One region of the Gardnerella sialicivorans subsp. sialicivorans genome, then DNA from elsewhere that is predicted to be linked to it. Evidence: riboswitches for the same ligand, from Rfam matches in the RefSeq annotation. Region 1 holds a riboswitch; the other holds the start of a gene.
What was found. Region 1 has a riboswitch for thiamine pyrophosphate ahead of AC1EKB_RS00925 (ECF transporter S component). Riboswitches for the same ligand answer to the same signal wherever they lie in the genome.
Positions count from the first base shown of each region.

Region 2: it holds a riboswitch for thiamine pyrophosphate, as region 1 does, so the genes downstream of both, AC1EKB_RS05400 (ABC transporter permease) here and AC1EKB_RS00925 (ECF transporter S component) in region 1, are expected to answer to the same signal.

Region 1 is NZ_JBWPXA010000001.1:251,985-256,133, forward strand. It holds gene AC1EKB_RS00915 (DUF3043 domain-containing protein) at 1-79, opposite strand, end outside; gene AC1EKB_RS00920 (M20/M25/M40 family metallo-hydrolase) at 196-1,563, shown strand; TPP riboswitch at 1,668-1,770, shown strand; gene AC1EKB_RS00925 (ECF transporter S component) at 1,832-2,443, shown strand; gene AC1EKB_RS00930 (ATP-binding cassette domain-containing protein) at 2,527-4,149, shown strand, end outside.
Region 2 is NZ_JBWPXA010000007.1:23,297-27,445, forward strand. It holds gene AC1EKB_RS05390 (ABC transporter ATP-binding protein) at 1-426, opposite strand, end outside; gene AC1EKB_RS05395 (ABC transporter substrate-binding protein) at 475-1,506, opposite strand; gene AC1EKB_RS05400 (ABC transporter permease) at 1,537-2,325, opposite strand; TPP riboswitch at 2,336-2,442, opposite strand; gene eno (phosphopyruvate hydratase) at 2,590-3,885, shown strand; gene AC1EKB_RS05410 (L-lactate dehydrogenase) at 4,096-4,149, shown strand, end outside.

The sequences.
Region 1 (4,149 bases):
TATTTTTATTGGCTGATGGTTGATCGCCATTTTGTGCGTTATTATCAGCGTCTCTTTTTACGAATGGATTCCATGTCATGTTTGCAGATTACTCAACAGACTAGACGCGTTATTAGCAATTTCGTTGGTTATGAATAGTCTGATAATAGTAATTCAACTAATGTTTTTACTAATCTACTGTTTTTTGGAGGACTTATGGCTGTTCTAGAGGTTGACGATGTGCGCTCACGTGTGCAAAACGCTTGGGAAGACGTTATTAGCGTATTAAATAAGAAGATTTCTTTAGGAGCTGTTTCTGCTAAAGGCATTACTGGGGATCATATGCGTGCTTCTGCTGAATACGTTGCTAGTGTATTGCGCGAAGTTGGTGTTGATGCTCGAGTTGAACAGTCGCAAAATCCAGATGGCACTCCAGGTGCATTCGAGGTTGTTGGATCTAGGATTGTAAACCCAAGTGCTCCAACTGTTTTGCTTTACGCTCATCACGATGTTCAGCCTGTTCCAGATGCAAGTGAGTGGAATACGGATCCTTTTAAAGGAACTGAGATAGATGGGCGCTTGTATGGTCGCGGCAGCGCGGACGATGGTGGTGGAATTGCTATTCACTATGGTGCTTTGCGAGCTTTAAGCGAAGATTTAGGCGTAAACATTAAAGTGTTTATTGAAGGCGAAGAGGAGATGGGCTCTCCAAGCTTTATTCCTTTTATTGAGTCTCACAAAGATGAGTTTGAATCCGATGTGATTATTGTTGCAGATTCTGGAAATTGGTCTGCCGAAGTTCCAAGTCTTACGACTAGCTTGCGCGGAAACACTACAGTAGACGTTAAGGTTAAGGTTCTTGATCATCAAGTTCACTCTGGACAGTTTGGTGGTCCTATTTTAGACGCATACACGCTTGCTTCAATGCTTGTTGCTTCTCTTTACAACAAAGACGGCGATTTAGATGTTCCTGGAGTTGAATCGCAAGAGCCTGTTGGCGGTTTGCAACGCGATTTAGATGAGACTCAAGTTAGAGCCGATTCTTCGGTTGTTGATTCATACAAGCTTGCAGGAACGGGATCGCTTGCTGCACGAATGTGGACTAAGCCAAGCTTGACTGTTATTGGAATGGACGCGCATCCAGTAGAAGAAAGCTTTAACGTTATTGCTCACGAGACACGCTTGCGACTTTCGCTTAGAACTGCGCCTTGCCAGCGCCCGGAGGAAGCGCAAAAAGCATTGAGTGACTTTTTGGTTAAAAATGCACCGTTTGGCGCGCAAGTAACTGTAGAGCCTTTAGATAATGGCATGGGTTGGGCTATGGATCCAAATGCTGTTGCAACTAAAGATGCGCTCGCATCTATGAAAGACGCTTTTGGTGTGGATCCTATTAACAAGGGCGAAGGTGGTTCGATTCCATTTATTCCAGAATTGCAAAGAATCTTCCCTAAAGCTCAAGTTTTGGTTACGGGTCCTGAAGATCCAAAGTCTAATGCTCATAGCCCAAACGAGTCGATTTCTCTTTTTGGCTTGAAGTCAAATATTGTAACGGAAGCTTTGCTTCTTAGCCGTTTAGCGAAGTAATAAAGCAGTGAAGTAATATTGTAAGTTCTAACTCGCGCATAAAGTACCTGGATATATGGGTTTTGATGTATTTTGTGCGCGAGTCTACACAATGCCGTAGAATCTTCACTCGACACGGGTGCTTTGCGCTAATTCGTAAAGCTGAGAGAAACCGCTTGAACGTGAATCCAGGTAATACTGGCGCACGGAGGTCAGTTTTTCCCGTGCCTACGGTAATTCTGTGATTTAGGTGATTTTCTAATTCACAGCGTGGAATGAAAGGCACACAATGGTAGAAGAAAAAATTTCTATCCAAGCTAATTTGCGATGGCGAGTTGCAGATATTGCTGCTGCTTCTGTAATTGCTGTTGCTTCTGCTCTTGTTTATTGGGTTGTAGCTATTACTTCTTCAGCTCCATGGGCGCTGTTTGAAAGTGTTCTTCCAGGTTTTGGCGGCTTGATGAATGGCTTGTGGCTTTTTGCTGGTCCATTGGCTGCTATTATTGTCCGTAAGCCTGGCGCTGCAATCTACGCTGAAGTTGTTGCTGGAGTCCTAGAAGCTCTTCTTGGAAATCAGTGGGGTGGATGGTCTACTTTCGTAATAGCTTTAGTACAGGGTATTGGTGCAGAAATTGCATTTGCTGCATTTATGTATAAGCGTTGGACTCTTGATTCTATAGTTCTTTCTGGCGTTCTTTCTGGCGTTGGATGCTGGGCTTATAGCTTTATTAAGCATTTCCAAGGTATTGATCTTGTTGGAAGCTACGGTATTGCATATCTTGTTACAACAGCTGTTTCTGGTGCTGTTATAGCAGGTGTTTTAATGTGGTATTTGTTTAAGGCTGTAGCGAATACTGGAGCTTTAGACCATTTTGCTTCTGGCAGAGAAATACACAAATAGTTCATGCTAAATAATCAGATATTTATAAATTATTTATAAATAGAAAATAATTAAATAAAAATCATTGCCATAAAGGATTTGCTATGCCCGATGCATCTAAAACGCAGGTTTTAAACGAAAACAACAAGCATAAAGCTGAAACTTTCCTTCCATCGGCTTTTAATGCTGCTCAGTTGCGTTTTGAGAATTGGGGTTATCGTCATGCCTCTCGCAAAGCGTTTGCTGTTCGTGGTTTAAACCTGACTATTGAAGCAGGGCAGAGAGTATTGCTATTAGGTGCATCAGGCATAGGTAAATCCACTATTCTTGAAGGCGCTGCTGGATTAATAGGCAGCGATATTATTCTTAAAAGTGATTCAAACGATAAAAATAGTAACTCTTCTTCGCATAATGTTTTAGTTGAAGACGAAGATGGCGGAGTGAGTGAAGGCGCGGTATTAGTAGACGATGTACCAGTTCATAAGGCTCGCGGACGTGTTGGCTTAGTTTTACAAGACCCAGAAGCGCAAGCGATTTTTCAACGTTTAGGAGATAACGTTGCGTTTGGTCCAGAAAATATGAATGTTCCACGCAAAGAGATTTGGAATATTGTTGACGAAAGTCTTAAAGAAGTTGGATTAGATGGATTGCAACTTCATCGTTCTACTGCACATTTAAGCGGTGGCCAAATGCAGCGATTGGCTCTTGCAGGCGCGCTTGCAATGAAGCCTAGCGTTCTTCTTTTAGATGAGCCTACAGCAAATCTTGATCCAGACGGCGTTGAGCAAATTGTTTCAGCAGTTGGAAAAGTGCTTGACGATACTCATGCAACAATGGTTCTTGTGGAACATCATGCGCAGCCTTGGATTGATTTAATAGACAGAGTGATTGTTCTTGGGCTTGAAAATAGCGGTAATAGTAATAGTGAAGATAGCGAAAACTTTGTTCACGATGACGATATTGCAAGAGACGAGAATGCTAAAACAGTAATCGTAGCTGATGGAACTCCTGATCAGGTGTTTACTCGCAAGGATCTTGATTTTGAAGATCTTGGAATATGGCTTCCAGACAAGTATAAGGATTCAAAAAATCGCAATATAAGTAGGATTCATGTTAAAGGAGAGCCTGATTACGATCCTTCTGTAGGAGATGGGAAAGTAGTTTTATCTACAAAAAACCTTGCGATTAGCCATACGGATACTCCAATAGCCAAAAACATTAATCTTGAGTTTAATTCTGGTCAAATAACGGCTTTGGTTGGTGCAAATGGTGCTGGAAAATCAACTTTGTCGCTAACTTTGGCAGGGCTAATTCCGTCAATAGAAGGCGAAGTTGTAGCAAGTGAGAATCTTTGTAAAGAGTTAGACTCAAGTGATCCTATAAAGTGGAAGTCAACTGAACTCGCTAAAAGAATTTCGTACGTTTTTCAAAATCCAGAACACCAATTTGCTTGCGGAACTGTTTTAGAAGAGGTTATGTTAGGCCCTATTAGAACAGGCATGAGCGAAGAGGATGCTCGATCAAAAGCTAAAGAATTGCTAGAGCGATTTCGATTAGGCAGATATGCCAATGCAAATCCGTACACGCTTTCTGGTGGAGAAAAGCGCAGACTTACAGTTGCTGCATCTTTGGCCGCAGCTCCAAGAGTTTTGATTTTAGACGAGCCAACTTTTGGCCAAGATCGAAAAACTTGGATGCAAATTATAAAGTTGATTGCAAGCCTTAGA
Region 2 (4,149 bases), on a different contig from region 1:
ATGCGCAATATTCTTAAGATCTTCCTTGCTTCCTTCCATACCGAAAACAACATTTTTGTTTACAGAAAGCCACGGTATTAAGCGTGCGTCTTGAAAACCAATAGCCTGACGGCTTGTTGCGTGAATGCTGCCTTCGCTAGGAGTTAGGAGTCCTGAAATTATTTTCAAAAGCGTAGTTTTTCCGCATCCCGATCTACCAATGAGCGAAACAAATTCGCCCTTTTTAATTCTCATCGTAATGTTTTTCAATACAAAAGAAGAATTATTTGCAAAATCGTTTTCTGTATTTTTACTTTTTTCGCTTGCGAAAGAAATACCTAGATTCTCTATACTAACGCAGTAATCACTATCGTTAATATTTGATTTGCAAGTAGATTCTTTGGAAACTTCCACATTGCTACGCTTATGAAAAATGCTATTAAACATAGTCGTATTTTAATTACAATTAGTGTTTTAATTACGATTAGTAATCGTTTACTTGCTGCAATCGATTACGGCTTTAGAGAAATCAGGAACTTCTTTAATAAATCCGTATTTAACATATTCCTTAGCTTGTTGTTTAAGCATTTTCATTGTTTCTTCATTCATTGGTCGAATTTGTGGAATGTCAAACTTAGCTAATTCTTTCATTGTTTCATCGGATGCGCCAAACTTCTTATACATATCGAGAATAATCGAATGCTTCTTCTTAACTCTCTTACCTTCTTCTACTAAAGCACGATACATTTTCTTTAATAACTGTGGGTGCTTTTTAGCAAATTCAGCAGATGCAACTTGGATTCCGAAGTTAATATTTCCATAATCTTTTGCAGTGACTAGAAGTTTTGATCCTGGAGTTGCAAGAGCTGCAGCAAAGTTCTGATCGAAGGTTGCTAATGCATCAACTTGACCAGTTGTGAATGCTGCATGGAAGTTCTTTGGGCTCATCTCTACTTCTTGAACTTTGGATGGGTCAAGTCCTGCTTTTTCAAAGGCTTTGTGAATTATATAATCTCCGCTTCCACCTTTAGCAATAATTCCAATCTTCTTTCCGTACAAGTCTTTAAGCGATTTGATTCCGCTATTTGGTGCTGCTACGATTCCTTGAGCGTTTCCATTGTAATAGTTAATGGCATAAGCAACCCATGGCTGGCCTTTGGAGATAAAATGAATAAAATGGCCAGATCCTGTGGTTGTTACGTCTGCGTTTCCAGAAGTTACTGCAGTGTTTGCTTCTGGAGGAACATAAGGTCCACTAAAAGTAACCTTTGCTTTACCAAAGATCTTATCTGCCATCTTTGTGTTATTTGAAAGAGTTGTTAAATAATTTGCAGAAGTCAAGTATGCTACTCTTAAAGTTCCAGTATCTTCTTTTACTTGCTTAGTAGTATTTGTGGAAGATTTTGCGGATGATGCTTGTGTTTTGCTGTTGGAGCTTCCGCATGATGCTAAGGTGATTGCTGTGCAAAGCGCGCAGAAAGCTGCTAATGCTCGCTTACTTGTTTTAGATAATGCGAATTTAGCCATTTTATTCTCCTCATTATTTTGCTAATATTCTCAATTTTGTTTGATTTTAATGATGGATAAGTGTCGCTCAGGCATGCAAATTTTTTCTAAAAGCGTTGCAATTCCTTCAGAAAGTAGGCCTGCCATTGCGTATAAAACTATGCATAGCAGCATTTGATCTGGTCTGTAAAATTCTTGTGATCTTGCAAGAACATATCCAATTCCTTTTGAAGCGTTGACTGTTTCACACGTTACCAATGCCACCCAAGACACTGATATTGCAAAGCGCAAAGCAGTCATAAAGTTAGGTAGCGCTCCTCTAAGAAGAATTGTGAAAAATACTGTTTTGCTATTTACTTTATATGCGTGAGCTAATTCCAAAAGTTTGGGATCAATATTACGAACTCCATCCCTCATATTTACGTAGAACGTTCCAAATACGCCTATGGCAATAAGAGCTATTTTCATAGTCTCACCAATGCCTAATAAAATAATAAGTAAAGGTGCTAGTGCAGTAAAAGGAACCGACCGTAGCATGTGACCAGGCTTGTTAATAATAATGTCGCCCAGCTTTGTGCTACCCGAAATAACTCCTGCTGGTACTGCTATTATCATTCCTAAACATAATCCTGCAATAACTCTTGTAAAACTAATTCCCAACGAAGGCCAAATTAAACCTTCTGAGTTTAATTCTTGAAAAGCGTTAATTACTTCTGCAGGTGATGGAATGTGCCTAGTTTCTTTAGGCCCAAGTGTAGCTAAAAACCATCCAATAAGTATGACAAGTGTGGAAAGCCATGGCACACATAAACGTAGTGAAGAAGATGCATTTTTTAGCATGCTCTTACAATGGCTAACCATTCGACATTCCCTTCGATAGTACTAGCTATATCAGGTTCGACGGGTATAATCTCAGCAATTACAATCAAGCGAATAATTGCACCCCGTGTCAGTTTGTTATTATTGTACAAAGGTGTGGACAAATTAACAAAAGCTTAGATTATATAGTCTTGTATGCTTAACGACTTACGCTGCGAAATAACGTCCATAAAACGCATTAATCTTAAATATGTTACACAACCAACAGATAAATAAGGAGTAGTTGTGGCAGCTATTGAAAGCGTATATGCACGCGAAATTTTGGATTCTCGTGGAAATCCTACTGTTCAGGTTTATTTGGAGACCGAAGATGGCGCTCAAGGAATTGGTTTAGTTCCTTCTGGTGCTTCAACTGGTGAGGCAGAAGCTTGGGAGCGTCGCGATGGCGATAAGTCTCGCTACCAAGGCAAGGGTACTTTGGAAGCAGTTAAGGCTGTTAACGAAGTAATCGCTCCAAAGGTTATTGGCATGGATGCCTCTGATCAGCGCGCTCTTGATGAAACAATGATCGAGCTTGATGGCACTCCAAACAAGGGCAAGCTTGGCGCAAACGCTATTCTTGGCGTTTCTCTTGCTGCTCTTTATGCTGCTGCTGAGTCTGCTGAGCTTCCTTTGTATCGCTACATTGGCGGTACAAATGGCCACATTCTTCCAGTTCCAAACATGAACATTATGAACGGTGGTGCTCACGCTGATTTTGCAACCGATATTCAGGAATACATGATTTCTCCATACGGCTTTGCTACTTATAGCGACGCTTTGCGCGCTGGCGTTGAGGTTTATCACACCTTAAAGAACGTTTTGAAGAAGGAAGGCTTGGCTACTGGTCTTGGCGACGAAGGTGGCTTCGCTCCAAAGATGAAGTCCAACGAAGATTCTTTGAAGTACATTATGGATGCAATCGAAGCTGCTGGTTACGAGCCAGGCAAGCAGATTGGTATTTCCCTCGACGTTGCTTCTTCTGAGTTCTACAACAAGGAAACTGGCAAGTATCGTTTCGACGGCGAAGAGCGCGAATCTGCTTACATGCTTGATTACTACGAGAAGCTCATTAACGAGTATCCAATCGTTTCTATCGAAGATCCATTCCAGGAAGAAGGCTGGGATGATTGGGCAGCAATCACCAAGCGTCTTGGCGATCGTTTGCAGTTCGTTGGTGACGACTTGCTCGTTACTAATCCAAAGCGTTTGGCTAAGGGTATTGAGCTTGGAGCAGCTAACTCCTTGCTTGTAAAGTTGAACCAGATTGGTTCCGTTACCGAGACCCTCGACGCTATTGAGCTTGCAACCAAGAATGGCTTCACTTCTATGGTTTCTCACCGTTCTGGCGAAACCCCAGATACCACCATTTCTGATCTTGCTGTTGCTAAGAACACCGGCCAAATCAAGACTGGTGCTCCTGCTCGTGGCGAGCGTATTGCTAAGTACAACCGCTTGCTTGAGATTGAAGAAGAGCTTGGTTCTACTGCTCAGTATGCTGGTTACAGCGCATTCAAGGCTTGCAAGAAGTATATGAAGTAATATGCTAGAGCTTTTATAAGTTCTACGTGAGTCTTGTTTAAGATCTAGACTGTAGCATAATTCGGCCAGTCGCATTCGTGCGATTGGCCGTTTTTCGTATATTTTAGCGATTTTTTGAAAAAATATATAAATTTTTCTAAAATTACTTTCATTCTCATCAAAATAGTGCTATTTTTTATGGAAAACTAAAAACGGAAGGAGATGTTTCATATGAGAAAAGTCGCAGTTATAGGCATGGGAAACGTTGGTGCAGCAGTAGCGCAT